One region of the Halomonas sp. OfavH-34-E genome, then DNA from elsewhere that is predicted to be linked to it. Evidence: predicted binding sites of a transcription regulator. Region 1 holds the regulator's gene; the other holds the start of a gene.
The links. Region 1 encodes FliA, which starts transcription of late flagellar genes. Its sites were predicted from a motif close to CTAAAGTTNNNNNNNNNNCNGCCGATA; they were not measured.
Positions count from the first base shown of each region.

Region 2: flgM (flagellar biosynthesis anti-sigma factor FlgM) is a predicted target of FliA. The motif match lies at 9,034-9,060, and genes of this name have one in related genera.

Region 1 covers NZ_JAMXRY010000081.1:1,411-11,997, reverse strand. Annotated here, with positions in the region: gene flhA (flagellar biosynthesis protein FlhA) at 1-2,023, shown strand, start outside; gene NH448_RS22295 (flagellar protein FlhE) at 2,026-2,460, shown strand; gene NH448_RS22290 (RNA polymerase sigma factor FliA) at 2,483-3,184, shown strand; gene ahpC (alkyl hydroperoxide reductase subunit C) at 3,406-3,969, shown strand; gene ahpF (alkyl hydroperoxide reductase subunit F) at 4,306-5,862, shown strand; gene NH448_RS22275 (4-hydroxy-4-methyl-2-oxoglutarate aldolase) at 6,105-6,776, opposite strand; gene NH448_RS22270 (TRAP transporter large permease subunit) at 6,788-8,092, opposite strand; gene NH448_RS22265 (TRAP transporter small permease) at 8,096-8,611, opposite strand; gene dctP (TRAP transporter substrate-binding protein DctP) at 8,625-9,638, opposite strand; gene NH448_RS22255 (LysR family transcriptional regulator) at 10,277-10,587, shown strand, end outside.
Region 2 covers NZ_JAMXRY010000057.1:3,095-23,735, reverse strand. Annotated here, with positions in the region: gene fucP (L-fucose:H+ symporter permease) at 1-135, shown strand, start outside; gene NH448_RS19710 (FadR/GntR family transcriptional regulator) at 163-891, opposite strand; gene NH448_RS19705 (L-fuconate dehydratase) at 990-2,312, shown strand; gene NH448_RS19700 (RbsD/FucU family protein) at 2,309-2,743, shown strand; gene NH448_RS19695 (amidohydrolase family protein) at 2,743-3,534, shown strand; gene NH448_RS19690 (aldo/keto reductase) at 3,531-4,529, shown strand; gene NH448_RS19685 (fumarylacetoacetate hydrolase family protein) at 4,526-5,377, shown strand; gene NH448_RS19680 (SDR family oxidoreductase) at 5,381-6,127, shown strand; gene NH448_RS19675 (EAL domain-containing protein) at 6,261-8,078, shown strand; gene NH448_RS19670 (flagellar protein FlgN) at 8,203-8,652, opposite strand; gene flgM (flagellar biosynthesis anti-sigma factor FlgM) at 8,649-8,954, opposite strand; gene flgA (flagellar basal body P-ring formation chaperone FlgA) at 9,284-10,057, opposite strand; gene flgB (flagellar basal body rod protein FlgB) at 10,310-10,726, shown strand; gene flgC (flagellar basal body rod protein FlgC) at 10,766-11,170, shown strand; gene flgD (flagellar hook assembly protein FlgD) at 11,175-11,870, shown strand; gene flgE (flagellar hook protein FlgE) at 11,927-13,183, shown strand; gene flgF (flagellar basal-body rod protein FlgF) at 13,243-13,998, shown strand; gene flgG (flagellar basal-body rod protein FlgG) at 14,072-14,854, shown strand; gene NH448_RS19625 (flagellar basal body L-ring protein FlgH) at 14,951-15,673, shown strand; gene NH448_RS19620 (flagellar basal body P-ring protein FlgI) at 15,732-16,823, shown strand; gene flgJ (flagellar assembly peptidoglycan hydrolase FlgJ) at 16,982-18,082, shown strand; gene flgK (flagellar hook-associated protein FlgK) at 18,320-19,963, shown strand; gene flgL (flagellar hook-associated protein FlgL) at 19,976-20,641, shown strand, end outside.

The sequences.
Region 1 (10,587 bases):
GGTGCTGGCCGGCCCGCTGTTGATCATCATGATCCTGGCGATGATGATCCTGCCGCTGCCGCCCTTCGCCCTGGATGTGCTGTTTACCTTCAACATCGCCCTGGCGGTGATGGTGCTGCTGGTCAGCATGTTCACCGAAAAGCCGCTGGACTTCGCCGCCTTTCCAGCGGTGCTGCTGTTCACCACCCTTCTACGGCTATCGCTCAACGTGGCCTCCACCCGGGTGGTGCTAATGAATGGCCACGAAGGCGGCGACGCCGCCGGCAAGGTCATCGAGGCCTTCGGCCAGTTTCTGGTCGGCGGCAACTTCGCGGTGGGTCTGGTGGTGTTCCTGATCCTGGTGATCATCAACTTCATGGTCATCACCAAGGGCGCCGGGCGCATCGCCGAAGTGGGCGCACGCTTCATGCTCGACGCCATGCCGGGCAAGCAGATGGCCATCGACGCCGACCTCAACGCCGGTCTTATCGGCGAGGAAGACGCCAAGCGACGGCGCGCCGAGGTGGCCCAGGAGGCCGACTTCTACGGTTCCATGGACGGCGCCAGCAAGTTCGTGCGTGGCGACGCCATGGCCGGCCTGATCATCATGGTGGTCAACGTGCTGGGCGGGCTGATGATCGGCCTGATGCAGTACGACATGGCCTTCTCCGACGCCGCCCGCACCTACATCCTGCTGACCATCGGCGACGGACTGGTGGCCCAGATCCCGGCGCTGGTGATCTCCACCGCCGCCGGCGTCACGGTGTCCCGGGTCAACACCGACCAGGACGTCGGCCAGCAGATGATCAGCCAGCTGTTCGTCAATCCCAAGGTGCTGATCCTGGCGGCCGGGGTGATGGGCCTGCTGGGCCTGGTGCCGGGCATGCCCAACCTGGTGTTCCTGCTGTTTACCGTGCTGCTTGCGACCCTGGCCTGGTGGCTGACCCGCCAGTCCGAGAAGCGCCTGGTCGAAGAGCAGGAAAGCACCGCCCCGGCGCCCCCCCCGGAAGCCCCGGAGGCGAGCTGGGACGACGTCCAGCTGGTCGATACCCTGGGCCTGGAGGTCGGCCACCGGCTGATTCCGCTGGTCGACGCGCGCCAACAGGGGGAGCTGCTTGGTCGGATCAAGAGCGTGCGCAAGAAGTTCGCCCAGGAGGTCGGCTTCCTGCCACCGGTGGTGCATATCCGCGACAACCTGGAGCTGGAGGCCTCCACCTACCGGGTCACCCTGAAGGGCGCCGAGATCGGCCGCGCCGAGGCCTGGCCCGGGCGCTGGCTGGCCATCGACCCCGGCCAGGTGTCCGGCGAGCTGGACGGCACCCCGACCCAGGACCCGGCCTTCGGCCTGCCGGCGGTGTGGATCGACGCCAGCCAGCGCGAACGCGCCCAGGTCTACGGCTACACCGTGGTCGACGCCAGCACCGTGGTCGCCACCCACCTGAACCACCTGCTGCACCGCCACGCCTCCGAGATGCTGGGGCGCCAGGAGGTGCAGAAGCTGCTCGACAAGCTCAGCACAGAGCAGAAGTCGCTGGTCGAGGAGGTGGTGCCCAAGGCGCTGTCGCTGACCGCCTTCACCCGGGTACTGCAGCAGTTGCTGGACGAGGACGTGTCGATCCGTGATCTACGCACCATCCTCGATACCCTGGCCGAGCACGCGCCCCATCAGCAGGACCCCAGCGAGCTGACTGCCCTGGTGCGCATCGCGCTCGGCCGCGCCATCACCCAGCAGTGGTTCGCCGGCCAGGAATCGCTCAACGTCATCGGCCTCGAGCCCCAGCTCGAACAGGTGCTGCACCAGGCCATGAACGGCAACGGCGCCCTGGAGCCGGGTCTGGCCCAGACCCTGATGGACCAGACCGAGGCGGCGCTGGGCCGCCACGAGGCCACCGGCGAGCCGCCAGTGCTGGTGGTCACCCCGAGCCTGCGCCCGGTGCTGGCACGCTTCCTGCGCCGCCGTCTGCGCCATCTGGTGGTGATGTCCCAGGCCGAGATCCCCGACGACCGCATGCTGCGCGTCACCCATCAGGTCGGGGGGATGTGACCATGCTCCCAGCCTTGATCCTTGCCCGGAGAACCCAGTGTGCGCCGAGACGCCTGGCGGCACTCTCCCTGCTGGCGCTGTGGCTGATCGCCAGCGGCGCCCAGGGCTTCCCCGGTGCCTGGACCGCCAACGCCCCGCGCATGACCGTCGCCTCGAGCCAGCTCGACCAGTCGTCGCGACCGCTGACGCCGCCCTCCGCCAGCGTCGAGGGCGTGATCGAGCGGGTGGTGTGGCGCTATCGCACAGCGCCTGGCGCCCGCCTGCAGGGTCGCCTGTGCCATGGACAGCGCTGCCTGCGCCTGAAGGCCGCCCACGGCAGCACCGAACACTTCGCCGGCCTCGACGCTGCCGGCCCCTTCGTCTTTCGTTTTCGTCTCCTGGATGGTGAGTCGCCGCTCGTTGTCGACGGCATGAGCGTGATCGTCAACCACCGTTGAGGCTGTCCCAGAGGAAAGTGCCATGTACACCGCACAAGGCAGAATGGAGCATCAGTCCCAGCTCGAAGCCTACCTCCCCATGGTGCGTCGCCAGGCCCTGGCGCTGCAGGTCAAGCTGCCCGCCGGGGTCGACCTGGATGACCTGATCCAGGCCGGCATCGTCGGCCTGCTGGAGGCGCTGGGGCGCTTCGATGCAAGCCAGGGCGCCCAGTTCACGACCTTCGCCAGCCAGCGGGTGCGCGGCGCCATGCTCGACGAACTGCGCAGCCGCGACTGGCTGCCGCGCAGCGTACGCCGCCAGGCCCGGGCACTGGACGAGGCCACCCGCGAGCTGCAGCAGCGCCTCGGCCGCCCCCCGGAGGAACACGAGATCGCCGAGGCGCTGGACATGGACCTGGTCAGCTACCGACGCCTGTTGAGCGACGTCAACAATGGCCAGCTGATGCCCTTCGAGGAATTGCTCGCCGAAGGCAACGAGCATCGCTTCAGCGACCAGATCAGCATGGCGCCGCTGGCCGAACTGCTCGACGGCGAACGCCGCGAGGCGCTGGTCGCCGCCATCGCCGAGCTGCCCGAGCGGGAAAAACTGCTGATGGCGCTCTACTACCAGGAGGAGCTCAACCTCAAGGAGATCGGCGCCGTGCTGGGGGTCAGCGAGTCCCGGGTGTGTCAGATCCATAGCCAGGCGGTGAGCCGACTGCGCGCGCGATTAAGCGAGCACTGAGCCGCTTCGACAACTCAGCGAAGAAAACAAAAGAAGAAAGCGAAAGAAGAAAACCACTGGAAAAACGGAAGGTTAGAAAGAGCGGCCGACTAAAGGGAACAGCCACCCCATAGCCATCTCTTATCAGGATTATCGGACCATTCAATTTATCCAATTGCTCGTTTCTGCGTAAGGTGAGCCCTGTCTTCAGACAATACACCCATCGCTCAAAGGAGACGGGAATGTCCCTGATCAACACCGAAGTCAAGCCGTTCAAGGCCACCGCTTACCACAACGGCGAGTTCGTCGACGTCTCAAGCGACGACATGAAAGGCCAGTGGAGCATCGTCTTCTTCTACCCGGCCGACTTCACCTTCGTCTGCCCGACCGAGCTTGGTGACCTGGCGGACAACTACGAAGAATTCAAGAAGCTGGGCGTCGAGATCTACAGCGTCTCCACCGACACCCACTTCACCCACAAGGCCTGGCACGACAGCTCCGAGACCATCGGCAAGCTGCAGTTCCCGATGATCGCCGACCCGACCCTGACCATCTCGCGCAACTTCGAGGTACTGATCGAGGAAGACGGCCTGGCCGAGCGTGGCACCTTCGTCATCGACCCCGAGGGCAAGATCCAGATCGTCGAGATCAACGCCGGCAACATCGGCCGCAACGCCGAAGAGCTGCTGCGCAAGGTCAAGGCTGCCCAGTACGTCGCCGCCCACCCCAACGAGGTGTGCCCGGCCAAGTGGAAGGAAGGCGAAGAGACCCTGGCGCCGTCCCTGGACCTCGTCGGCAAGATCTAAGCCTTGTCCGCAAGATCTGACACTTGTCCGCCAGATCTGACACTTGACCGAAAGTGTCTTGAGCAAGATGTGACTGCGCCAAGGCTGGCTGACTCAGCCTTAGTGTCCCTTGTCGCAGTCACGGCGCCTCGCCAGAGGCGCCCGTCACCCCTGAGGTGACACCCTTTTCCCCACCGGGTCGTTCGTCTCGGTCGTCCTACCAGTCGCTTATGCGAGATCGGGCCCTTCGGCCCGGTGGGGATTCTGCGGCCCAATGATCGGCCAGTTCGCCGATACCGGCACTACGCTCCCGCCGCAGACTACCATTTTCCGATTTTTATCAGGATTGCCGCTGTCATGTTGGACGACTCTCTCAAGCAACAGCTGAAAGCCTATCTCGAACGTGTCACCCGCCCCTTCGAGCTTGTCGCCACCCTCGATGACGGCGACAAGTCCAGGGAACTCCACGGCCTGCTCAGCGACATCGCCGCGCTCAGCGACCACATCAGCCTGTCCACCGAAGGCACGGACCCACGCACGCCGTCGTTCGCCCTTTATCGTGATGGCGCCCCCACCGGGGTGGTGTTCGCCGGCATCCCCATGGGCCACGAGTTCACCTCGCTGGTGCTGGCACTTCTGCAGGTCGGCGGGCATCCGCCCAAGGCCAGCGCCGAGGTGATCGAACAGATCCAGGCGCTGGACGCGGACATGCACTTCGAGACCTACTTCTCGCTGTCCTGCCAGAACTGCCCGGACGTGGTCCAGGCGCTGAACCTGATGGCCATTCTCAACCCGCGGATCTCCCACGACGCCATCGACGGCGCCCTGTTCCAGGATGAGGTCGAGGCCCGCGAGATCATGTCGGTGCCGAGTGTCTACCTCAACGGCGAGCCCTTCGACCAGGGCCGCATGACCCTCGAGCAGATCCTGGCCAAGGTCGACACCGGCGCCGAAAAGCGTGAAGCCGAGAAGATCAGCGCCAAGGAGTCCTTCGAGGTGCTGACCATCGGCGGCGGTCCCGCCGGAGCAGCCGCCTCCATCTATGCCGCGCGCAAGGGTATCCGCACCGGCGTCGCCGCCGAGCGCTTCGGCGGCCAGGTGCTCGACACCATGGCCATCGAGAACTTCATCTCGGTGCAGGAGACCGAAGGGCCCAAGCTTGCCACCGCGCTTGAAGAGCACGTCAAGCAGTACGACGTCGACATCATGAACCTGCAGCGTGCAGAAGCTCTGGTGCCGTCAAGCGAGCCGGGCGGCGAGCACGAGGTGCGCTTCGCCTCCGGCGCCAGCCTGCGCGCCAAGACGCTGATCCTGGCCACCGGCGCCCGCTGGCGCGAGATGAACGTGCCCGGCGAGGCCGAGTACCGCAACCGCGGCGTGGCCTACTGCCCGCACTGCGACGGCCCGCTGTTCAAGGGCAAGCGCGTCGCGGTCATCGGCGGCGGCAACTCCGGCGTCGAGGCGGCCATCGACCTGGCCGGCATCGTCGCCCACGTGACCCTGTTCGAGTTCATGGACGAGCTGCGTGCCGACGCCGTGCTGCAGAAGAAGCTGCGCAGTCTGCCCAACGTCGAGATCATCTCCGGTGCCCGCACCACCGAGATCAACGGCGACGGCAACCGCGTCACCGGCCTGAGCTATGAAGAGCGCGCCAGCGGCGAGCTCAAGCAGGTCGAGCTGGAAGGTGTGTTCGTGCAGATCGGCCTGGTGCCCAACACCGAATGGCTCAAGGACTCGCCGATCGAGCTCTCCGAGCGCGGCGAGATCATCACCGACGCCCATGGCATGACCTCGGTCCCCGGCATCTTCGCCGCCGGCGACGTCACCACCGTGCCCTACAAGCAGATCGTCATCGCCGTGGGGGCAGGTGCCACCGCCGCCCTCGGCGCCTTCGACTACCTGATTCGTCAGTAAGGTCGAGCCCTCGACCACGACAAAGCCGTGTTCCCTGAAGACACCGTCTGGCTTTCCTGGCCGCGGTGTCCACGACCAGGAAGGTCGTGACTAGCCTGCCGCCCTTCGGGGCGGTTTTTTTTGGTCTGTTGGTCGTGCAGGAGAGACCAATGTCAGTTCGATGGTGTCAGTCGATGTTCGACCATGGCACTTGCGCGACCCGAATGTCAGCGGAAGACAGCTTGCCGACGGCGTCAGCGTCGTTAGTTCGACGGCGTCAGCCGGTTTTCGACCATTGAACTTGCTCCGCTGATGTCCGGAAGGCACTCGCCCTGGGCCAGTCGCTCAAGGATGCGTTCTTCCTGGCGCTGCAGTTCCAGGGTGTGGTCGATCACCGCGTCGACCTCGGAGGGCGGCAGCACCACCACGCCATTCTCGTCGGCCAGCACCACGTCGCCGGCGGATACCACCACCCCACCGACGCTGACCGGCAGGTTCATGGCGCCGCCCTGGTCGGCGAGCTTGGTGGTCAGCGACGAGACGCCGCGGCTCCACACCGGGAAGCGCTTTGCGCGCAGGGTCGCAAGGTCGGTGGCGGTGCCGTCGATGATCACCCCGGCCAGTCCCAGGTGCGAGCCGACCTCGGTCAGCACCCCGCCCCAGCAGGCGTGACGACGATCGCCCTGGCGATCGATCACCAGCACATCGCCGGGACGCAGAAGGCGCATGGCGTGGTTGAGCAGGGTGCCGTCTCCCGGCGGCAGCGACAGGGTCACGGCGACCCCGGCCACCCGCACCTCGTCGAGCTGGCAGCGGATCTCGGGGTCGATGAAGCCCTCTTCGCGGAAGTGGCCGATGGTGGCGGTCTCGCACTCGAGCAGGCGCTGATGGCGGGCGGGGTCCAGCGGGGCGGGCAGGTCAGCGATGGTGTACACAGCGTTTTTCCTTATATCAGGCTCGGCAGCCAGGTGATCAGTCCCGGCACCCAGTACAGCATCAGCATGCCGAACAGGAAGCACAGCACGATCGGCCAGGCGGCGGCGTAGATGGTCGGCATCGACACCGAGGGTGCCCCGCCCTTGACCGCGAACAGGTTGTAGCCGAACGGCGGGGTCAGACTGCCCACCGCCAGGTTGATCAGAAACAGCGTCCAGAACCACACCGGGTCGAACCCGTAGGCCTTGAGCAGCGGGGCGTAGATCGGAATGACCACCATCATGAAGGCGATCTGGTCGATGAACATGCAGGCGATAAGCGGGATCAGCATCAACAGCAGCAGCATCAGGCCGGTGTCCAGATCCATGGCGGTGGCGGCGGCCACCAGCCCGGAGGTGGCCCCGGTAAAGGACAGAAGCTGACTGAACAGCTTGGAGCAGGCCAGGATGGTGATGATCATGGCGCTGATCGACAGCGACGACAGCAGCGCCTGGCCGGCCATCTTGAGGCTGAACTTGCGGTAGTAGAAGGCCACCAGAATGGCCCCGAGCACGCCGGTGGCGGCGGACTCAGACGGCGTCGCCACCCCCAGCATCATCAGCCCCAGCACCGAGAAGATGATGATCGAGAACGGCGCCATGTTGGCCAGCGCCCGACCGCGCTGGCGCCAGTTGCCGCCGCCCGAGTCGTCCACCGCCGGTGCCCGCGACGGGTCCAGCATCATGCGCACCACCACGTAGGTCACGAACAACCCGGCCAGGAGCATGCCCGGAATGATACCGGCGATCAAAAGGCGAGCGATGGAGACGTCGACCATGGAGCCGATGATGATCACCAGAAGGCTCGGCGGGATGATCGGTGCAAGGCCGGCACCGCCGAGGATCAGGCCGATCGACAGACGGTCGTCGTAGCCACGCTGCTGCATCGTCGGCAGCGCCGAACGGCTGAGCATGGCGGTCACCGCCAGGGCCGAGCCGGACAGTGCGCCGAACAGCGTCGACAGGGCTACCACGAAGAAGTACAGGCGGCCCTTGATGCGCCCCATCAAGGTGTCGAGGGAATCGAAGATGACGTCGATGGAGCCCGATCGGAACAGCAGCTCGCCCATCAGCACGAACAGCGCGATGGTGGTCAGCGTCTCCGAGGTGACGGTGTCATAGACGCTGTTGGCAAACAGGCCGAAGCCGGCGCTGCCCATCAGCCAGAAGGTGCCGGCCACGTTGATCGCCAGAAAGGCCACAAACACCGGCACGCCGAGGGCGAACAGCCCCATCAGCAGGGCGACGGCCAGGCCCAGGGTGACATACCACTCCATCGTCTACGCCTCCTGCCGTGGACTGTCGCTGGGCCACTCGACGGTGGCGGGCAGCAGCGCGCGCCGCAGAAAGTGCAGCGCGGTGTTGGAAAAGCCGTAGCCGATAAAGCTCGACACCCACACCTTGGGGATATCGAGCCCCATGGCGGTGGTGGTGCCGCTGGCCAACTGGCGAAGGCTCTCGCTGATCAGCATCCAGGCCGCCAGCGCGCACACCGCCGCGGTCAGCAGCGAGGTGAAGCGCTCGAAGCCCTGTCGACGGGCGGCGGGCAGGCTGTCCTGCAGCACGCTGATGGCGATATGCCCACGGGTACGGGCGAGTTCCGGCATGGCCAGGCTGGCCGACAGGCACAGGCAGTAGGCGACGATGGAGCTCGACCACAGGGTCGGGGCGTTGAAGAAGTAGCGGGCCACCACTTCGATCCAGAAACACACGACGATGCCACACAGGGTGGCACCGCCGAGGTAGAAGCCGAATCGCGTGAGGCCATCGTGCCAACGGGCAAGGGTAGCCAGCATGGGAGCGATCCGATCAGGGGGTCATGTCGTTGCTTTCGGCGATCTCGCGCATCTTGGCCACCGCCTCCGGCGACTTGTCGAGGCCGAGCTGCCAGATGCCTTCGGTCACCAGTTCGTCGAGACGCTCGGCGTCTTCCGGGGCGAACTCGGTTTCGTGCATGCCGAGCTCCCGCAGGCGCGCCCATTCCTCGACCGCCAGTTCGTCGAGCACCCCGGCGATCTCGCTTTCCAGCGCCTCGCCCTGGGCCAGCAGCACCGACTGCTCCTGCTCGCTGAGGCCATTGAAGGTGTCGAGGTTCATCAGCAGGTAGGTGTAGGTCTGGCCGAAGGTGGGCTTGGAGAAGTAGCCCGCCACCTCGTGCCAGCCAAGATCCTCGACGCCGTTGAGGCCCCAGGCGGCGCCGTCGATGACGTTACGATCCAACGAGGAGTAGACGTCGCCGCTGGACATCAGCACCGGCGTGCCACCCAGGCCCTGGGTCACGTTGGTGTAGGTGGGGCTGCCGCGCAGACGACGTCCCTCGAGGCCCGGCGAGCCTTCGATGGGCTCCTTGAGCACGTACTGGAAACCGCTGGAGCCGAGCGGCGGAATCGCCAGAAGCTTCAGGCCGAGCTCGTTGTAGTGGCTGTCGATGAAGTCCCACAGGCCGGACTCGCGGGTCTTGGCGGGATCGACGAAGACACCGTCCATGGCCGCACCGACTCCGGTGGTGTTGGTGTGGTAGGCGCCGTGGGTGTAGAGCAGGTCGAACACCCCTACCGAGACCGGCTGCAGCTGTTCGAACGGCGGCACCACGTCGGGGCCATTGAGGCTGATGGAGACCTCGCCGTCGCTGGCGCCTTGGACCTTGTCGATATAGCGCTGGGCGACTTCGCGGGTGTAGGCCGAGGTCAGGTCGTAGCTCGACAGCATGCGCAGATCGGTGGCCTGGGCATCGGGTGACAGCGCCGACAGTGACAGGGCAGACAGCGACAGCGCGGACACGGTCAGGATGGAGCGGGAGAGTCGGGACAGGGAGCGATTCATGGTCTTCCTCGCGTTTATGGTTGTTATCATCCGTGGCCGAGGCGGGATGCGTCCGGCAGAAGGATCTTCGATACCACTTCAATCTAGTCAGGCCGACACACCGGGGTCAATGGAAAGGCACCGATCGAGTTTTTCGATTTTTAATATGTAGAATTTACGGAATTTATACAACAAAATGAAAATATAAAAACCAGAAAAATAAAGAGCACTATCTTGTGAAAAATCTCGTATTAAAGGGCTATTACCTCGAAGTATTTTACGCCAAACATGATAAGACAAAACCCCAATAACGCCTGATAAACCATATAATACAACGACCTATAGAAAACACCTTCCTTCGTATAGACGCCCACCCAGCTCCATCGTCGTTATTGCAACAGGCGACAATTTCGACACCCTATCGGCCACCTTTCAGCAGAAGAACAGCTCTTTCCAGCAAGAAGGGATCGACTCGCCTGGCCGGTTACCCTCGACCAGGCCGAAGCTGGCAGGAGGTAACCCATGCCCGGCAACGGCCGACGGTGTATTCTCTGACAACAGCTTGGCCAACCATACACAGGCCAACATCAGGGCGCCTTCGGCGAGGACAGATCGTCCGCACGAGCGCCTCTTGCTGACAGAAATGAAAGGAGCCGGTGATGCGGCCGATTCACGACACCCTGGACTGGAACCTGCTGCGAACCTTTATCGTCATCGTGCAGGAAGAGAGCGTGAGCAAGGCGGCGGTGCGCCTGTACCTGTCTCAGCCGGCGGTGAGCCTGTCGCTGAAACGGCTGGAAGAACGGCTGGGCCAGAAGCTGATCGAACGCGACAGCCATCGCTTTCGGGTGACCCAGGCGGGTCAGCTGGTGTACCGCGAGGCGGTGGATATCTACGCCAATGTGGCACGCCTGGCGGCCTCGGTGGGGGAGTCGGACCCGGAGGTGGCCGGCCACGTCTCGCTGGCCTT
Region 2 (20,641 bases), on a different contig from region 1:
TGGCTGATCGATATCACCTCGGCCCAGACCAGCTACCTGGTGGTGGCCGTGTGCTTCGCGGTGATCGTGGCCTTCGGTATCTATGTGCAGCGTCATCCGCGGCCCGAGACCAGCAACGAGGGTGATCTGGCCTGAGCTGGCGTCTCTTGAACTGGCAGCGCCTTAACGCGAATCGGGGGTGTCCCGCAGCACCACGGCGACCTGAGCGAGGTGAGTCTGCATGGCGGCATGGGCGCCCCTGGGGTCGCCGGCGACGACGGCATTGAGGATGGCCAGGTGCTCCTGGTGGGTGATGGCGATACGACCGCCGAGGTGGATCGATTGCCACAGCCGCATCCGCAGGGTCGGCCGCGACAGTGCCTCGAGCAGGGCGACCAGCACGGGGTTACGGGAAATCCTCGCCAGGCTGAGGTGGAACTCCAGGTCGGCGGCCATGGCGCCTTCGTGGTCCAGCGCCTGGATGGCGGGCTCGGCCTCGGCCAGTACGGCCTTCAGGCGCTCGATGTCCTCGTCGGTTCGGCGCAGCGCCGCCACCGCCGCGGCCTCCACCTCCAGCGCCTGGCGCACATTGTGCAGGTCGCGGGACGAGGTCCCGGCCTGGATGCCCGCCCAGAACTCCAGGGGCTTCAGCAGCAGCCCCGGGTCCAGCGAGGTGACGGTGGTGCCGGAGCCCTGGCGGGTCTCGAGGATGCCCATGGCGACCAGCGCCCTGACCCCTTCACGCAGCGAGCTGCGCGAGACAGCGAAGCGGGTGGCGAGGATCGACTCGACAGGCAGGCGGTCGCCGGAAGCGATTTCACCGGAGACGATCATCTCCTGGATGCCTTGCACCACCACCTCGTACTGGGAGGGGCGGCGTTGGTCGCTGTCGGACGGGGGCGGCGGCGTCATGGCAGGGGCTCCGGCTCGGAAGGGGTGATCGAATCCCGCCATTCTATCGAAAACTTCGGCAGCACTTTAATACATCTGATGAATCTGGAGGACGATACGTGTCCGTCATCACCTCAATCGAACTGGTGGATCTGCGTTTTCCCACCTCGGACAGCAGCGACGGCTCCGACGCGGTCAACAAGGACGCCGACTACTCGGCGGCCTATCTCAGGCTGGTCACCGATGACCGCGCGCTCTATGGGTGCGGCTTCACCTTCACCATCGGTCGCGGCAACGAGATCTGCCTGCAGGCCATGGAGGCCCTCGCCCAGCCGCTGGTCGGCCGGGACGCGGCCGAGGTCTGCCGGTTCCCGGGGGCGATCTATCGTGAACTGGCCGCGGATTCGCAGCTTCGCTGGCTGGGCCCGGACAAGGGGGTGGTGCACCTGGCGCGGGCGGCGGTGATGAACGCCGTCTGGGACCTGGCCGCCCGGCATGCGGGAGTGCCGCTGTGGCGTCTGGTCTGCGAGATGGAGCCGGAGGTGCTCGTCGAGCAGTTGGATCTCAGCTACCTGGGTGACGTGCTGAGCGCCGAGGAAGCGGTGGCGATGCTCAAGGAACAGCGGCCCTTCCAACAGGAGCGCATCGCCGAGCTGAGCGAGCAGGGCTTTCCCTGCTACACCACCTCGGCGGGGTGGCTCGGCTATTCGGACGAGAAGCTGGCCCGCCTGTGCCGGGAAGCGATGGACGAGGGCTACCGCCATATCAAGCTCAAGGTCGGCGCCAATCCCGAGGACGACGAGCGTCGCCTGGGGATCGCCCGCTCGGTGATCGGCCCCGACGTGGCGCTGATGATCGACGCCAACCAGATCTGGGAGGTGCCCGAGGCCATCGAGCGGGTCGAGGCGCTTTCCCATCACGACCTTTTGTGGATCGAGGAGCCCACCAGCCCGGATGACGTGCTGGGGCACCGCAGCATCGGCGATGGCGTGCGCCCGCTCGGCATCGGCGTCGCCACCGGCGAGCACGGCATGAATCGGGTGCTGTTCAAGCAGTTGCTGCAGGCCGGCGCGGTCGACTACGTGCAGATCGACTCCTGCCGTCTTGCCAGCGTCAACGAGATCATCCCGGTGCTGCTGATGGCCAGGAAGTTCGGCAAGCCCGTCTGCCCCCACGCCGGCGGGGTGGGGCTGTGCGAGCTGGTCAATCATTTGGTGATGATCGACCACATCGCGGTGTCGGGGCCCGTGGACGGTCGGGTGGCCGAATTCGTCGATCACCTGCACGAACACTTCGTCGACCCCTGCGTCGTGCGAGATGGCGCCTATACATTGCCGCGTGAGCCGGGGTATTCCGCCGAGATCAAGGCCGAGACGCTGGCGGCCTGGGCCTGGCCGAACGGCACCGAGTGGACCCGTCGGCGCCAGGCGGTGCCGGCATGATCCGCGGCCCATTGCTCAATCCGCCCTTGCTCAAGGGCCTGGCCGCCGCCGGTCATGGCGCCAGGGTGCTGGTGGCCGACGCGCTCTATCCGCATTCGACCGGTGCGCCGCCAGCGGCGAGCCGGGTCTACCTCAACCTGTGCGAGGGCATGGTGCCGGTGCTGTCGGTGATGGAGACGCTGGCCCAGGCGGTGTTCGTGGAAGAGGTCACCTACATGGCCGACGCCGAGGGCGGCGCCTCGGAATCGGTGGTCGAGTGCCGCCAGCGGCTGGCCGACCACCGCCATGGGGGAGGCCAGCAGATCGCCTGGTCGAGCCTGGATCGCTGGGCCTTCTATGACGCCTGCCGCGGCCCAGAGGTGTGCCTGGTGGTGGCCACCGGCGAGTGCCGCCCCTACTCCAACTTTCTGCTGACGATAGGCGTTCCGTGATGATCGATACCCACCTTCACGTCTGGGATACCGGTGCGGTACGGATTCCCTGGCTCGCCGATGCGGGCCTGCCCGCCAGGGCACCGATTCCCGATGGCCAGGACCGCCGCTACGTGCTGGTCGAGGCCGACGCCCCGGACCCCGCCGAGGAAGCCGCCTGGCTGATCTCGCTGGCCGAGCAGAACCCGCGGGTTCACGGCGTGGTGGCGAGCGTCGCGCTGGAGCTTCCCCAGGCCGAGCGGGCGCTGGCGAGTCTGGCCGAGGTGCCCCAGGTGGTCGGCGTCAGACGCCTGCTGCAGGACCGCGAGCTGTTTGATTCGACCGCCCTGGTCGAGGGCCTGAAGCGTCTGGCCGACTGGGGCCTGCCCTTCGATGCCTGCGTCAGGGACCGAGAGCTGCCGCGCCTGCTGGCGTTGCTCGAGCAGGTGCCGGAGCTGACGGTGGTGCTCGACCATATGGGCAAGCCGAACCCGCGTGATGGCGTCGTGCGAGACGCCTGGAAGCGCAATCTGGCGCGCCTGGCCGAACTCGACAGGGTCCACTGCAAGCTGTCCGGGCTGCCGGCGGAGTGCCGCGACGCCGACGAACTCGAGCGCCACGCCGCGGACATCGTCGACGTCGCCCTCGAGACCTTCGGTGCCGAGCGCTGCCTGCTCGGCAGCGACAGCCCGATCAGTCAGGACCCGAAGGACTGGTGCGAGCGGGTGCTGGCGCGGGTGCCCGCAGAAAAGCGCCAGGCCGTTGCCGAGGACAACGCCTTGAACATCTATCACAGGAGAGATGCCCGATGACGACATCGCCGATCGCCAGCCGTCTGCCACCCAAGCTGCGCCGTGCCTTCGAAGGCCTCGGCGTCGGTGCGGCGCAGTTCGGCAACATGGGCAAGGTCACCCCCGAACAGGACTGCCTGGCCGCCGTGGACACCGCCTGGGAGCTGGGGCTGCGGTTTTACGACACTGCCCCGCACTACGGGCTCGGGCTGTCCGAGCAGCGCTTGGGCAAGGCGCTCAAGGGCCGTTCGCCGGACGACTACGTCATCTCCACCAAGGTGGGGCGCCTGCTGGAGCCCAACCCTGCCCCGCAGGGCAGCGACGAGGCCAACGGCTTCCACGTGGCCGATGACCTGACCCGGCGACGTGACTACACCGCCGATGGCGTCAGGCAGAGCCTGGAGGCCTCGCTTGCGCGCCTCGACATGGCGTCGGTGGACATCCTCTGGATCCATGACCCGGAAGAGCCCACGGATCGCTTCGAGGAAGCCCTGACAGGGGCCGTCCCCGAGCTCGAACGCCTGCGCGAGCAGGGCAGGATCGCGGCCTGGGGCGTGGGCTCAAAGGACGCCGGCATGCTCAAGCGCTTCGTCGACCAGGCCAGGCCTGACCTGATCATGCTGGCCGGTCGCTACACCCTGCTGGAGCAGGAACAGACAGGACTGATGACCGCCTGCCTGGAACGTCAGGTCGGTGTCGTCGCCGTCGGCGCCTTCAATTCGGGCCTGCTGGCGCGTGACGAGCCTCCCGCCGACGCCTGGTACGAGTACGGCCAGGCACCAGAGGCGGTGCTCGAACGTGCCCGCGAACTCGCCGCGGTGGCGCGAGCCCACGGCGTCAGCCTGCCGGCGGCGGCGCTTGCCTTCCCGTGGCGCCACCCCGCCGTGGTCAACGTCATGGCCGGAATGCGCTCGCCTGAGCAGGTGAAGCGAAATCATGCATTGGCCTCGTGCGATATCCCCGAGGCCTTCTGGAACGAACTGCAGGCGCGAGGCCTGCTGAAGGAGAACACATGAAGCTGTTGCGCCGTGGAACGATGGGTAACGAGATGCCGCTGGTCGAGGTCGAGGGCGTGCTCTACGACGCCTCGCCGGTGGGCGACTTCGGGCCAGGCTTCTGGAAGGACAACGGCGTGGCGCGTCTTCGCCAGCTGCTGGACGCCGGACGGCTGACCGCCGTCGAGCTTGCCGACGAGGTTCGCCACGGCTCGCCGGTGGCGGCGGTGGGCTCGGTGATCTGTATCGGTCAGAACTACGCCGCCCACGCCGCCGAGTCCGGCGCCGAGCCGCCGAAGCAACCCATCGTCTTCTTCAAGACGCCCAACACCGTCGCCGGCCCCGACGATACCGTCACCATCGCGCGCGGTTCGGAAAAGACCGACTGGGAGGTCGAGCTTGCCATCGTGATCGGCAGCACCGCCAGCTACTGCGACTCGCTGGAGGAAGCGGCCAGTCATATCGGAGGCTATGTGCTCGCCAACGACCTGTCGGAGCGCAAGTTCCAGCTCGAGGTCTCCGGCGGCCAGTGGAGCAAGGGCAAGTGCAGCCCGGGCTATATGCCACTGGGCCCCTGGATCGTGACCGCCGACGCCTTCGATCCCGCCGATGTGGGCCTGCGCTCCTGGGTCAACGGCGAGCCACGCCAGGACTCCCGCACCTCGGACATGATCTTCGGCTGCGCCGAGATCGTGCGTGATCTGTCGCAGTACATGCAGCTCGAGCCCGGCGACGTCATCTCTACCGGAACCCCCGAAGGGGTAGCGGTCTCGGGGCGCTTCGACTACCTCAAGCCGGGCGACGTGGTCGAGGTGGAGATCGACGGCCTGGGCCGCCAGCGTCAGACATTTCGTGCCTGGGAGGGCTAATCCATGACAGCTCGATTCGAAGGACGGGTGGCCATCGTCACCGGTGGCGCCTCGGGCATCGGTGCGGCGATCGCCGAGTGCCTGGCCAGTGAGGGCGCCCGCGTCGCCGTACTGGATCGCGAAGATCCCGCCAATCAACACCACTGGGAAGCGTGCGATGTCGCCAGCAGCGAGCAGGTAGAGCGCGCGGTAACGGCGGTCGCCAGTGCGCTGGGGCGTATCGACATCGTGGTCAACAACGCGGGCATCGGCGCCCAGGGCGACGTCGCGGGCAACCCGGACGAGGAGTGGGCGCGCGCCTGGGAGGTCAACGTCGCCGGCATGGCGCGGGTGTCTCGGGCGGCGCTGCCTCATCTGCGCGAGTCGGACGCCGCCGCCATCGTCAATATGGCGTCCATCGCCGCCACCGCGGGGATTCAGCAGAGGGCCCTGTACTCGGCGACCAAGGGCGCCGTGCTGGCCCTGACCAGAGCCATGGCGGCCGATCACCTGCAACAGGGCATTCGGGTCAACTGTGTCTCGCCCGGCACCGCGGATACCCCCTGGATCGGCCGCTTGCTTGCGCAGGCGCCTGACCCCGAGGCCGAGCGTGCCGCGCTGGAGGCCCGCCAGCCCCACGGACGGCTGGTCGCCGCCGCCGAGGTGGCTCAGGCGGTGGCCTATCTGGCCGATCCCGCCAATCGCTCGACGGTGGGGGTCTGTCTGCCGGTGGATGGTGGCATGGACGCCCTGCGCCTGCGTCCGCGCTAGTCCTGTTCATGTGAAAAACGTTCATGTCGGTCCTCAAGAGTACGCCGGCCTAGCCGATAGTGGTTATATTAGGTAATGCGCACCGCTTACCTCTATCTGGGCAGGGCTCATGGCTAAGGATCGATCAGCGGGCTTGGGCCCGACGACGCTGTTGCAGGCGGCTTCCGCCGGCAAGGTCGCCCGGCATCCATCGGTGGTGGCGGGGCTGGTGCTTGACCGCGCCCCGGTGGGGCTGGCGCTGATCGATGCCAACGACCGCCTTTTATGGGCCAACACTGCGCTGACGGAGTTGGCCTGTCCCACCGGTGGCGAGCTGCAGGGCCGCAACCTCAACGAGCTGTTTCGCCCCTTCGTCAATCTGCTGGGGGAGCGGGGCAGCTACCATACCCTGTCACCCGGCGAGGACTGGCAGCAGGCCTGGCTTGCGGTGGATGACAGCGCCAGCGCCCGGCTGGGGCTGATGTCCTGCGTGGCCTTCGACCGAGGCGCCGATGCGTCTCTGGACAGCGGCACCGATCCGCTGATGTGGCTGGTCACCTTCGTCGATCTCGACGCCGACGCCGACGCGGTACTGGATCGCCGCCATGCCGATATCGGCAACGTGGCCAGTACCTGGATCTTCGAGGACCGCCTGTCCCACGCCTTCGATCGCGCCGACCGTCTTGGTCAGCGCCTCGGCGTGATGCTGGTCGAGCTGCACGGCCTGTCGCGCATCCTGGTGGACCATGGTGGCGAGATGGCGTCGCGGGTGTCGCGCCGGGCCGGACGCCGACTGGTCAACGTGCTGCGCCGGGAAGACAGCGTGGTGCAGATCGATCGCGAACGCTGGGGGGTGCTGCTCGAGCATCCGGTCACGCCGGAGACCATGCAACTGGTGGCCGACCGCTGCCTCGAAGCGCTGGAACCCCCCTTTACCCTGCCCGGCTATCAGCCCGCCTTGATCGAGCCGCGCATCGGCATCGTCCTGTGTCCGGAAGACGGCGAGGAAACCGGCGAGCTGCTGGCCCACGCCGAAAAGGCGCTGGAAGAGGCCGTGCCCGGAGGTTTCGCCTTCTACGACGGCAGCCTGCAGCGTCTGATGGAGCGCCAGCAGCGCTTCCGTCACGAGCTGCAGGAAGCGCTGATGTTCCCCGATCAGCAGTTCTTCCTGGTGTATCAGCCCCAGTTCGATCTGCTCACCCGGCGCTGCTGCGGGCTCGAGGCGCTGGTGCGCTGGCGCCATCCCCAGCGTGGCGAGGTGGCGCCGGCAGAATTTGTCGCGCTCGCTGCCGATATGCAGCTGGTCGACCGGCTAGATCGCTGGGTGCTAAAGGAAGTCGTGGCCCAGCGCCGGCGCTGGCGCGAGGCCGGCTCCGAGCTGGGTGACTGGGATATCTCGGTGAACATTCACCACCGCCTGCTGGATCAGGCCGGCTTCGATGGCCGCGCCCTGGATCTCTACCTGCGCCAGCTATGCGAGTCTGGCGCGAAGGGGGAGGCGGGTGCCCAGGAAGAGGCGGGCGGCCACTATCGCCACGAGTGCCTCGACTGGTTGTGCCTGGAGGTGGATGGCGCGGGGTTGTTCGAGGTGGGCCACCGCCAGTCCCACCTGTTAAGGCGTATCGTCGCTTTGGGCGTGCGGCTCGGCGTCGATGGGCTGGGCCGCTCCCCGGTGGATCTGTTCGGCATGGCCTCGCTGCCGGTGACCCTGGGCAAGCTGGGGCCGGAGACCCTCAAGACCCTGGCCGATCCCTCCACCAGCATGCGCCAGAGCGTGGCGGCGCTGATGCGCTGCCTCGAGGCGCTGGAGTTCGTCGCGGTGGCGGTCGGGGTCGAGACCGCCGAACAGCTCGATACCATCAAGGCGCTGGGGCTTGTCCGGATTCAGGGACGTCTTGTCGGTGCGCCGCTGGAAAGCGAGGCCCTGGTGGGCTGGGCGGCCTCCGGCGCGCATCCCGCGATAGCGATCTGAGCCAGGCATTGATGCCGCCAAGGTGGCAGGGTCGGGCAGGTGTTTCCGAGAGGAGGCGTCAGGCCCGATGTCGAGAGTCCAAGCTGAGAGCCCAAGCTGCGAGCCAAGACCTTGAACCAGGAAATCAGGCCGAGACGTTGAGCCGAGAGGGTTGCAGCCGGGTGCGGCCGTCGGGCTGGTAGACGCTGGCGTTGGCGATGCGGTGGATCTGGTCGAGCATGCGCTGGTTGTGCTCCATGCGCAGGGCCAGCAGTTCGCCACAGCGTAGATTGGCGCGGGAGACTTCCCTGGCGAGTGCCATGGTGGCCTGCCAGGCGGCTTCGCAGCCGGCGTCACGGGCGGCTTGCAGGGTGCCCTCGCGGTCGTCGGGGTAGCCCAGTCGGCACTGCACCTGATGGCGGCGCGCCTCCGTCTCGGCAAGCCTTTGCTGGATCTCGGACTTCTGGCCGGCGAGCGCCACCAGCGCCTCGCTGTCGACCTGGCCCTGGACCAGGCACTCCTGTTCCTCGCCCAGCAGGGCCAGCAGCTCGGCGAGTCGCTCACGCTGCTGGTCGAGCAGTCGGGCAAGACTCACGACTGCGAGCCCTCTGAGCCATCGCCGAGCATGTCGCGGACGCTGTCGATCAGGCCGTCGGCGATGCGTTCGGGATGGATTTCCAGGCGTCCCTCGCGGATGGCGTCACGAATCTGTTCGACCCGGGCGCTGTCGATGTCCTGGCTGGTGTCCGCCGCCGGGCGGCTCAGGTGGGCCTGGGCACCGGCTTCGACACCGGCGCCAGCGGCTTTTTGTGTCTCGCTTTGCTGGAGCTTGTCGCTCTGCTGCGGCCCCTCGCTTTGGGCGGGGCGGGTCAGAGGATGTTGCGAATCGATCTTCACGGGCAAGGCCTCACGAGAATGGCGATGGGACCAGGCGCTGGCTGTCGCCGTTGATCCGAATGTCTGCGTCTATGTACATCATCGGCCGCAAGAACAAGAACTTTAGGTCTGGCGCACCAGCCAAATTTTTAACACCGTATTGCCGAGCGCAGCCGCTTCGTGGACATGTCCTGAGCGTTTTACGAAAAGTCGCCGAGCGAAGGTTAGACAAGGCAAAAATCGGAGAGACAGCGCAGTTTACTAGCAGTAAATGAGTATGTTGACCGGGCTGGCGCACCAGCCGGTTTTTAACGCCGTATTACCGAGCGCAGGCACTTTTCATCAACGTCCTAGTAGGTTACCGCCAGCCGGCCGTGTTCGACCACCCGGGCGTCGAGGATCTGGCGCCGATCCACCCTTACCCGCACGACATCGCCGAGGCCGCCGGCCTCCAGCGCCTCGCCCTGGCGGCTGATGCGAAAGCCCCGGCCACTGGCTTCCACCGCGACCTGCTCGCCGCGTCGCACCAGCTTGGGTGATGTCAGCTGATGGGCCGACAGCGCCTGACCCTGGCGAATCCCGCGTCGTGCGATCTGACCGATGGCCGCCTGTGGATCGGTCAGCGCCTGGGACGGCAGACGGCTTACGTCGAAGCGCTCGCTGGTCAGCATGTCCGCGCTCAGGCGCTCGCCGGGGGCGATGTCCCGCGCCGCCACCAGTCGCTCGCCCAGCCGGGTGATTTCTGCCTGCAGATAGCGGCTGCGATGGCGCTCTCCCTCGCAGCGAAGCCCCACCGAGACGCGTCCGGCCAGCCGACTCCCCGCCCGGGGCAGGAAGGGCTCGGGCTGGCGGCAGTCGGCCAGGCTCGCCGCCGGCGGGAATACCTGGATCTCCAGATCGCCCGGACGGGCGCCGTCGGCCAGGGCCTGCTCGAACAGAAAGCTCTCCACCCGTGTCAGCGCTTCGCCGGTGCCCGCATCGACACCGCCGTCATCGACCGCCTGGCCGCTGGCCTGGGCGACGCTGGCGGCAAAGCCTGAGCTTACACACAGCACCAGCGCCGCCCGGGCGATGACCCAGGACAGGGAAGCAGTGGCTTGTACAAGAGATGAGGATCGAGACATCGGGATACCGGTGGTCGGTGCGATCTTTAGCGCCCGGGGCCGTTTGAAGGGCACTTTCCTGGCCATTCAAGGGCGCTTGCCTGGCCATTCAAGGGCCATGGCACACCAGTGTAGAGAAGCCGGCATCGACGCATGGTCTGAAATGGGCGTGGTAATGGGGGCTGTTCACGGCTTTGTGCAGACAGGGGGCTGGGTATTCTTCATCGTCGAACCCCTTGTCTCTTTGTTCCCTTGCTTACGGAGCGCACCGGGATGATCGATCAGCTCGAGGCCTCGCTCGCTTTTCACCAGCAGGCCCTGTCGCTTAGACAGGAACGCCAGAAGGTCCTGGCCAGCAATATCGCCAATGCCGATACCCCCGGCTACAAGGCACGCGACATGGACTTTTCCCAGGCCCTGGAAGCCGCGACCAAGGGGGCGAATCAGCCCGGTCTGGCCCTGGCGCGGACGTCCAGTCACCACCTGTCGGGTCATGGCCAGGCCATGTCGCTTGGCGGCAGCGAGCTCAAGTACCGCGTGCCGGAGCAGGCCAGCCTCGACGGCAACACCGTGGACATGGACCGCGAGCGGGCCGCCTTCACCGACAACTCGGTGCGTTACCAGGCCGCGCTGACGATCCTCAACAGTCGCATCCAGGGCCTCAAGCAGGCCATGCAGCCCGAGCAGTAAGCCCGGTCCATCTCAGTTTCCAAGCAGGGAGAGCGCCCCATGTCGATGTTTTCGATCTTCGATATCTCCGCCTCGGCGATGTCCGCCCAGGCCCAGCGCATGAACGTCACCGCCAGCAATATGGCCAACGCCGACAGCGTGGCCGGCCCCGACGGCGAGGCCTACCGCGCCCGCCAGGCGGTGTTCGAGTCCCGCGCCGCCAGCGATGGCATCGGCGGCGTCGGTGTGCGTGAGGTGGTCGAGGACCCCTCGCCGCTGCGCCAGGAGTATCGCCCCGAGCACCCGCTGGCCGATGACGCCGGCTACGTGGCGATGCCCAACGTCGACCCGGTGGGCGAGATGGTCAACATGATCTCCGCCTCCCGCTCCTATCAAGCCAACGTCGAGGTCATGAACACCAGCAAGCAGCTGATGCTCAAGACCCTGACCCTGGGCGAGGGCTGATCCCATGGCCAACACCATCGATGCAAGCGTTTACCAATCGGTCAACGCCGCCACCGCTCAGGCCAGCTCCAAGCAGGCGTCCGACGAGCTCGGCGACAACTTCATGACCATGCTGGTGACCCAGCTTCAGAACCAGGATCCGCTCAACCCCATGGACAACAGCGAGATGACCTCGCAGCTGGCCCAGATCAACACCGTGTCCGGCATCGAGTCTCTCAACGAGACCATGTCGTCGATCACCGGCCAGATCAACGCCGGCCAGGCGCTGCAGGCCACCGGGCTGATCGGCAAGGGCGTGCTGGTGCCGGGGGATCGCATCGTCATGGCCCACAACGATGAAGGCGCGCCGGTCTCCACGCCCTTTGGCGTCGAGCTGGAAAGCCCCGCCGCGGAGGTCAAGGTGACCATCACCAACGAGTCCGGTGAGGTCATCAACAGCTACAACCTGGGCCCGGCCTCCGCCGGGACCGAGTCGTTCCAGTGGGACGGCATGACAGGTGAAGGCGTGGCGGCCCCCGAAGGTGCCTATCACGTCAGCATCGAGGCCACCGGTGTCGAGGGCGAGGAGCTTGCGGTGACCGCGCTCAACTACGCCCAGGTCGGCGGGGTGTCCCCGGCGGATGACAGCGGCCAGGTGCAACTCGATCTGGGTGCCGTCTACGGGCAGGTGGCGCTGAGCGATATCCGCCAGATTCTGTAGCGAACGCAGGATGACCGTCGGGTCATCGACGCAGGGAAACGTATAAGGAGAGTGACATGGGTTTTTCACAAGCGCTGAGTGGTCTGAACGCCGCCGCCGACAGCCTGGACGTGCTGGGCAACAATATCGCCAACTCCCAGACCGTGGGCTACAAGAGCGGTAGTGCGCAGTTCGCCGACGTCTTCGCCAACTCCCAGATCGGCCTGGGTACCAAGGTCTCCACCGTGCTGCAGGACTTCAGCGGCGGCAACCTGGAGTCCACCAACCGACCGCTGGACCTGGGCATCAGCGGCGACGGCTTCTTCCGCATGGAGCAGAACGGCCAGGTGGTGTACAGCCGCAACGGCCAGCTGACCATGACCCCGGACGGCTACCTGCAGAACGCCCAGGGCGCGCGCATCATGGGTTACGGCGTCAACGCCGCCGGTGCGGTCCAGGTGGGCGGCCAGCCAGAGGTGCTGCAGATCGAGGCCGACGAGATGCCGGCCAGCGCCACCACCGAGGTGTCCACCACCTTCAACCTAGACTCGCGCAAGGTTGTCGGCGAAGACCTCAACAGCGTCACCCTGGCGGGCTCCGACGGCTCCGCCAGCGTCCCGGTCGACTACCACTACTCCAACAACTTCACCGCCTACGACTCGCTGGGTAACCCGCGCAATGTCACCGTCTACTACCAGAAGACGGACGCGAAGACATGGACCGGCACCATGGCAATGGATGGCAAGGTGTTGATGGACGAGACCGCGACACCTGTCGCAGCGCAGACCCTCTCCATGGAGTTTGACACCAATGGTCAACTGGTCACCCCTGCTGATGGCAAGTTTCCGGTCACCTTTGCCTCGGCCGACTACTTCAATGGCGCTGCCAATGACATGACGCTGGACTTCGATATCTCCGGCTCCACCCAGTTCGGCAATAACGCCAGCACCACCGCACTCAACCAGAACGGCTACACCTCCGGCGCCCTGGTCGGCATCAGCATCGACAGTGACGGCACCGTAGTGCGCAGCTACTCCAACGAGCAGACCCGCCCGGCCGGCCAGATCGCCCTGGCCAGCTTCCGCAACCCCGAGGGCCTGTCACCCGCCGGTGACAACACCTGGGCCGCCACCGACGCCTCCGGCCAGGAGCTGGTCGGTGCCCCGGGTACCGGCCTGCTGGGCGGCATCCAGTCCGGCGCCATCGAGACCTCCAACGTCGACATGGCCAAGGAGTTGGTCAGCATGATCGTCACCCAGCGCGCCTACCAGGCCAATTCGCAGACCATCAAGACCCAGGACGAAGTGCTGCAGACCGCCATCAACCTGCGCTGATGACCACGCCGGCCGCTGCCTCGGGCGGCGGCCTCTCACACCTTCCAGGGGAGTCGTAGATGGATCGCATGCTCTATACCGCCATGAGCGGCGCACGCCAGACCATGGAGCAGCAGTCGGTGGTCAGCCACAACCTGGCCAACGCCTCGACCACGGGCTTTCGCGCCCAGCTTCACGCCATGCGCGCGGTGCCGGTCGAGGGCGAGGCGCGTCTCGACACCCGGGTGTCCACCGCCGCCTCGACCCCGGGAGCGGACTTTTCCCCCGGAGCCATCACCCGTACCGGTCGCACCCTGGACGTGGCCATCGACGGTGACGGCTTCTTCGCGGTGGAAAGCGACGACGGCAGCGAGGCCTATACCCGTCGCGGCGACCTGCAGGTGGACGGCAACGGCCTGCTGACCTCGGTTGGGCGCCCGGTGATCGGCGAGGGCGGACCGATCCAGGTGCCGCTGGAGGCCGAGCTGTTCCTCGGCGCCGACGGCACCATCAGCGCCATCGGCATGGGCCAGGACCCCGACGCCCTGGCCGAGATCGGCCGGCTCAAGCTGGTCGAGCCGCAGCCCGGCGAGCTGACCCGTGGCGGCGACGGTCTGTTTCGCTCCATCGGAGAGAATGGCGAGCCTGCCGCCCTGGCGGCCTCCGACCAGGTACGGGTGGTCAGCGGGGCGCTGGAGGGCAGCAACGTCAATCCGGTGGAGTCCATGGTGGCGATGATCGATGTGGCGCGGCGCTACGAGCTGCAGACCAAGATGATCAGCACCGCCGACGAGAACGCCCAGAAGGCCAACAGCCTGCTGTCGTTGAACGGCTGACCCCTTCAACCGACGGCCAGGGCCGAATTATTGAGCGGTCAGGGGAGCCTCCTGACCGAGGGAGAGAAGAACGATGATCAAGTCGCTGTGGACGGCCAAGACCGGACTCGAATCCCAGCAGGTCCAGCTGGACGTGATTTCCAACAACCTGGCCAACGTCTCGACCAACGGCTTCAAACAGTCCCGGGCGGTGTTCGAGGACCTTCTGTACCAGAACATGCGCCAGCCCGGCGCCCAGAACAACGTCCAGGACCGCCTGCCCTCGGGCATGCAGATCGGTTCCGGCGTGCGTCCGGTGGCCACCGAGCGCCTGCACACCCAGGGTGGGCTCGAGGCCACCGAGAACTCGCGTGATCTGGCGATCAACGGCAAGGGCTTCTTCCAGGTGCTGATGCCCGACGGTACCACCGCCTTCACCCGTGACGGCAGCTTCCAGCTCGACGAGAACGGCCAGATGGTCACCGCCAACGGCTACCCGCTGGAGCCGGCCATCATCATCCCCGACAACGCCCTGTCGGTGGACATCGGCGAGGACGGCGTGGTCTCGGTGACCCAGCCCGGTACCAGCGAGTCCGACGAGGTGGGCCAGATCACCATTTCCACCTTCGTCAACGCCACCGGCCTTCAGTCCATCGGCGGCAACCTGTACCTCGAGACCAGCTCGTCCGGGCCGCGCAACGAACTGATGCCGGGCATGAACGGTGCCGGCCGACTGCTGCAGGGCTATGTGGAGACCTCCAACGTCAACGTGGTGGAGGAGATGGTCAGCATGATCCAGACCCAGCGCGCCTACGAGATCAACTCCAAGGCGGTGCAGACCAGTGATGAGATGCTGGCACGCCTGGCACAACTCTAGGGCTTGTCTGAAAAGTGCCTGCGCTCATCGACCCTTTTCGGATAGCGCCTAGTCACGACTCTGATAATAAATTCTGCGGTGGCACTGGAGACGGCCATGCACCCTGACACGACCTCATCATCTGGCGCGCCACACGGTGGGGCTCATGCTGTTCTGCGCCTGGCGACGCTGACGCTGGCCCTGGTGCTGCTGACGCTTGCCGGCTGCGCCCAGATTCCCCACGCCTCGGTGGTGGGCGAGCAGGAGCAGATCGAGATCCCCGATCGGCCGCTGCCGGTGGCCAATGGTTCGATCTTCCAGAAGGCCCGGGGCTACCAGCCGCTGTTCGAGGATCGTCGTCCGCGCAGCGTCGGCGACATCCTGACCATCGTGCTGGACGAAGAGGTCAGCGCCAGCAAGAACTCCCGCTCCAACGCCGACCGTGACGGCGGCTCCAGCCTGACCTTCTCCCAGGTGCCGGAAGGCCTGGAGGAACTGATGGACTACGGCTTCGAGATCGACGGCGATACAGATTTCGAGGGCGGCGGTGGCTCCGAGGCCAATAACTCCTTTACCGGCACCATTACCGTCTCGGTGATCGAGGTGATGAACAACGGCAACCTCAGGGTGCGCGGCGAGAAGCAGATCGCGATCAACCAGGGCACCGAGTTCATCCGCTTCGGCGGGGTGGTCAATCCGCGTTTCATCACCACCCAGAACACCGTGCCGTCCACGGCGGTGGCCGATGCGCGCATCGAGTACGTGGGCAACGGCTACATCAACGAGGCGCAGCACATGGGCTGGATGCAGCGGTTCTTCCTGAACGTTTCCCCCTTCTAGGCCGAGCATGATGAGAAACCCTGTCTCCCGTCGCCCCACCCTGACCCTCGGCAGCCTGATGCTGGTGTTGCTGATCGCGCTGTCGGCCTTCTCCCACCTGGCTCGCGCCGAGAAGGTCCGCGACCTGGCCAGCTTCGCCGGGGTGCGCGACAACCAGCTGGTGGGCTACGGCCTGGTGGTGGGCCTGGACGGCTCCGGTGACCAGACCATGCAGGCGCCGTTCACCGGCCAGAGCCTCAACAACATGCTGTCCCAGCTCGGCATCACCGTGCCGCCGGGCACCAACATGCAGTTGCGCAACGTGGCGGCGGTGATGGTCACCGCGGACCTTCCTCCGTTCGCCCAGCCCGGCCAGCGCCTCGACGTGGTGGTGTCTTCCATCGGTAATGCCCGCAGCCTGCGCGGCGGTACCCTGTTGATGACGCCATTGAAGGGCGCCGATGGCGACGTCTACGCCCTGGCCCAGGGCAACCTGTTGATCAACGGCGCCGGCGCCGAGTCCGCCGGCTCCAGCGTGCAGATCAGCCACCAGGCGGCCGGGCGCATCGCCGGTGGCGCCATGGTCGAGCAGACGGTGCCGCTGGCGCTGGGCAGCCGTGACGGCGTGCTGGAACTGCAGCTCAACCAGGCCGACTTCGGTACCGCCGAGCGCGTGGTCCGTGCGATCAACGACACCTTCGACTACCCGGTGGCCTCGGCCAGAAACGGCGGGGTCATCGCCCTGAACGGGCCGACCAACGCCAACTCCCGGGTCAACTTCATGGCCCGTGTCGAGAACGTCGACGTCACCCCGATGCCGGCCCGGGCCAAGGTGGTGCTGAATTCGCGCACCGGCTCCATCGTGCTCAACGGCAGCGTGACGCTAAAGCGCGCCGCCGTGGCTCACGGCAACCTGTCCATCGTCATCGACACCGCCTTCGGCGTCAGCCAGCCGGCGCCCTTCAGCCGTGGCGGCGAGACCACGGTGGTACCGGACTCCGATATCACCATCGACGAGGGTCAGGGCACCCTGCAGGTGGTCGAAGGCGCCAATCTGCTCGACGTGGTGGACGCCCTCAACGCCCTCGGCGCGACCCCCAACGACCTGATGTCGATCCTCGAGGCGCTCAAGGCCGCGGGATCGCTCAGAGCCGAGCTGGAGATCATCTGATGGCTATCTCTGATCTTTCATCTGGGCCCATGACAGGGCTGGCTTCGGGGCCCACAACAGGGCTGGCTTCGGGGCCCACAACAGGCCTCTCGGGTTCTGCCCTGTCCGGCGCCAGCCGGGCCACCGGCAGCGTCGGCCAGGCCGGCTTCGCGCTGGACATGCAGGGGCTGGCGCGACTCAAGACCAGCGCCCGCCAGCAGGACCCGGCGGCGGCGGCGGAGGCGGCGCGCCAGTTCGAGGCGATGTTCATCAACATGATGATGAAGAGCATGCGCGACGCCGTGCCGTCTTCTGGCCTGACCGACTCGAAGCAGACCCAGTTCTACCAGACGCTGCTCGACCAGCAGTGGTCCCAGACCATGGCCAGCCGCGGCATCGGCCTGGCCGACCAGCTCATGGCCCAGCTACGTGGCCCCGAGGCCAGCCAGGCCAAGGATGTCGAGGCATTGATCGCGGGGATTCCCCGTGGCACGCCGCGTCCGCTGTCCAACGCCCTGAGAGCGGACGCGCCGGCAGACAGCGAGGTCGAGGCGCCGACCAACTTCCTCGACGAGCTGGGCGCCGTCAGCCAGGGCATGACCACCGCCCAGGCCGAAGAGCGCATCAGCGGACGCGAGGCCCGCGACACCCCGGCCCACGTCCAGGCCTTCCTCGACAAGCTGGCCGCCCCGGCCCAGGCCGCCAGCCGCGCCTCCGGCGTGCCGGCGGAATTGATCCTGGCCCAGGCGGCGCTGGAGACCGGCTGGGGCCGCCACGAGATCGCCACCGCCGACGGCAACAACAGTCACAACCTGTTCGGCATCAAGGCCGGCAGCAGTTGGGACGGCCCCACCACCCGTATTACCACCCATGAGGTGGAAGACGGCCAACGCCAGCGTATTCGCGATGACTTCCGGGTCTACGGCTCCTTCGAGGAAGCCTTCACCGACTACGCCAGGCTGATCAGCAACAACGCCCGCTACGCCGAGGTCACCACCGCGCCGGACGCCGAGGCCGCGGCCCACGCGCTGCAGCGGGGCGGCTACGCCACCGACCCGGCCTACGCCGCCAAGCTGATCGCGGTGATGCACACCTTCGGCCCGATCGATGACGGCGCAGGCGCCACCCGCGTGGCGGCCGGCGAGGCTCGACCCGCGAATGTCGGCGCATCGCCTACCGGTGCCGCCGAGAAGGTGGATGCGGGTGCCACCGCGGGTGAGCGTGGCAGCGACTGGCTGGCCAGGGCGGATATAAGCGCCAACCCCACCCAGGTCTTCTAGGGCTTGTCTGAAAAGTGCCTGCGCTCGGTAATACGGCGTTAAAAATCGGATCAAAATGCTCATTTACACCCCGTAAACTGCGCTTTCTCACCGATTTTTGCCTTGTCTAACCTTCGCTCGTCGACTTTTCGGACAGCGCCTAGTCGCTCGGAAAATTAATGGTTTTTGCGGCACCGAGGCTCTCAAGCCAGCGGCCATTCGGCCGATAAACAGGCTATCGGCGAAAGGAATTCCACCATGAGCATGTTCTCCATCGGCTTGAGCGGCCTGAATGCCGCCCAGAACGCCCTGACCACCACCAGCAACAACATCAGCAACGTCTATACACCGGGCTACAACCGCGAGATCACGGTGCTGGGCGAGGGCAGCGGCGGGACCCAGGGCGTCCAGGTCAACGACATCGAGCGTCAGTTCAACCAGTACGTGGCCGACCAGCTCAATGGTGCGGTGAGCTCTAGCTCGGCGCTGGACGCCTACCAGACCCAGATCAACCAGATCGACAGCCTGCTGGCCGATCAGGACGCCGGTCTGGCACCGCTGATGCAGAACTTCTTCTCGTCGCTGGAAGACCTGGCCTCGGCCCCCTCGGACCCTGCCGCCCGCCAGGGCGTGCTGGGCGCGGCGGACACCCTGAGCGCCCAGTTCCGCGCCTTCGACAGCTACCTGCAGGATATGCAGGACGGCATCAACAGCCAGATCCGTGACGAGATCACCCAGATCAACAACCAGAGCGAGCAGTTGGCCTCGCTCAACCGCGAGATTTCCCTGGCCAAGGCCAAGACCGGCGAGGCCCCCAATGCGCTGCTCAACCAGCGTGACCAGCTGGTCACCGAGATGAGCGAGCGTATCGGGGTGGAGCTGACGGTGCAGGACGGTTCTTCCTATCGGGTCAGCCTGCCCGGCGGACAGCCGCTGGTGGCCGGCACCGAGTCCTACCAGTTGAAGGCGGTGGCCTCGGCCAATGATCCCCAGCGGGTGGTGGTGGGCTACCAGGACCCCGGCGGCGGCCTGCAGCGACTCGACGAGGACAGCCTCCAGGGCGGCTCGCTCGGTGGGCTGATCCAGTTCCGTTCCGAGACCCTGGATCGCACCCAGAACCAGATCGGCCAGCTGGCGGTGTCCATGGCGGTCGCCTTCAATACCCAGCACGCCGAGGGCTACGATCTGGATGGCAAGAGCGGTGGCGACATGTTCGACATCGGCAAACCGCGGGTCTTTGCCAACGACGCCAACAGCGGCGGCGCCACGGTCACCGCGAGCTTCAACATCGACAAGATCGAAGACCTCGAGGCGGCCGACTACGAGGTCAAGGTCAGCGACGCTTCGGCCTCGCCGCCGACCTTCGAGGTCACCCGCAAGGACACCGGCGAGGCGGTGGACGCGAGCTTCGACGCCACCGAGAACACCCTGACCTTTGGCGGCGTGACGCTCGGCATCGATGACCCCAGCGCCCTGGCCGACGGCGATCGCTTCGAGGTGCAGCCGGTGCGCCGCGCCGCGGGTGGCTTCGACACCGCCATCAGTGATCCCGACAAGATCGCCGCCGCCGGGGAAACCGGCGCCAGCGGCGACAACGAGAACGCCCTGGCCCTGCAGGGGCTGCAGGACAAGATGAGCGTGGGCGGCAGCGCCACCCTGAGCCAGGCCTACGCCTCGCTGGTCGGAGACGTGGGTAACCGTACCAACGTGGTGCAGGTCAATCTGGCGGCCCAGCAGGGGCTGACCGAGCAGTTGAGCGCGGTGAAGCTGTCCGAGTCCGGGGTCAACCTGGACGAGGAAGCGGCCAACCTGATCCGCTATCAGCAGTACTACCAGGCCAACGCCAAGGTCATCGACACCGCCACCTCGGTGGTCGACACCATCCTCGGACTGCGCGGCTAAGGAGAGCAGAGCATGCGTATCAGCACCGTCACCATGTACGACCAGAGCGTCAGCTCGCTCAACCGTCAGCAGTCCGAGTTTCTTCACCTGAGTCAGCAGCTCGCCAGCGGCAAGCGGGTGGTCAATCCCTCCGATGACCCCCAGGCGGCGTCCCGGGCGGTGGCGGTCAGCCAGGCCCAGGCGGTGACCCAGCAGTACACCGACGCCCGGGTCAGCGCGCGCAACGCCCTGTCCCAGGAAGAAAGCGTGCTCAACAGCGCAAGCGACGCCCTGGCCAGCGCCAAGGCGCTGGTGATCCAGGCCTCCAACGACACCTTGAGCGATGCCGACCGGCAGTCCATCGCCAGTGAACTGCGCGGCGTCTACGAGACGCTGATCGGTCAGGCCAACGCCACCGACGGCAACGGTCGCTACCTGTTCGGTGGCTACGCCGATGGCGCCGAGCCCTTCACCGACAGCGGCAACGGCATCGAGTACGTGGGCGGTGACAAGGTGCGCGAGCAGCAGGTGGACGCCTCGCGACTTATGTCGGTGGGGGATACCGGCGCCGACATCTTCACCAGCGTGCCCAGCGGCGCGGGCTACGTGGCCGAGCAGGGTGACAACAGCGGCAGTGTGACCTTTGCCGGCCCCGATGTGGTCGACAACAGCGACGCCGGCTACGGCAAGCGTTACCAG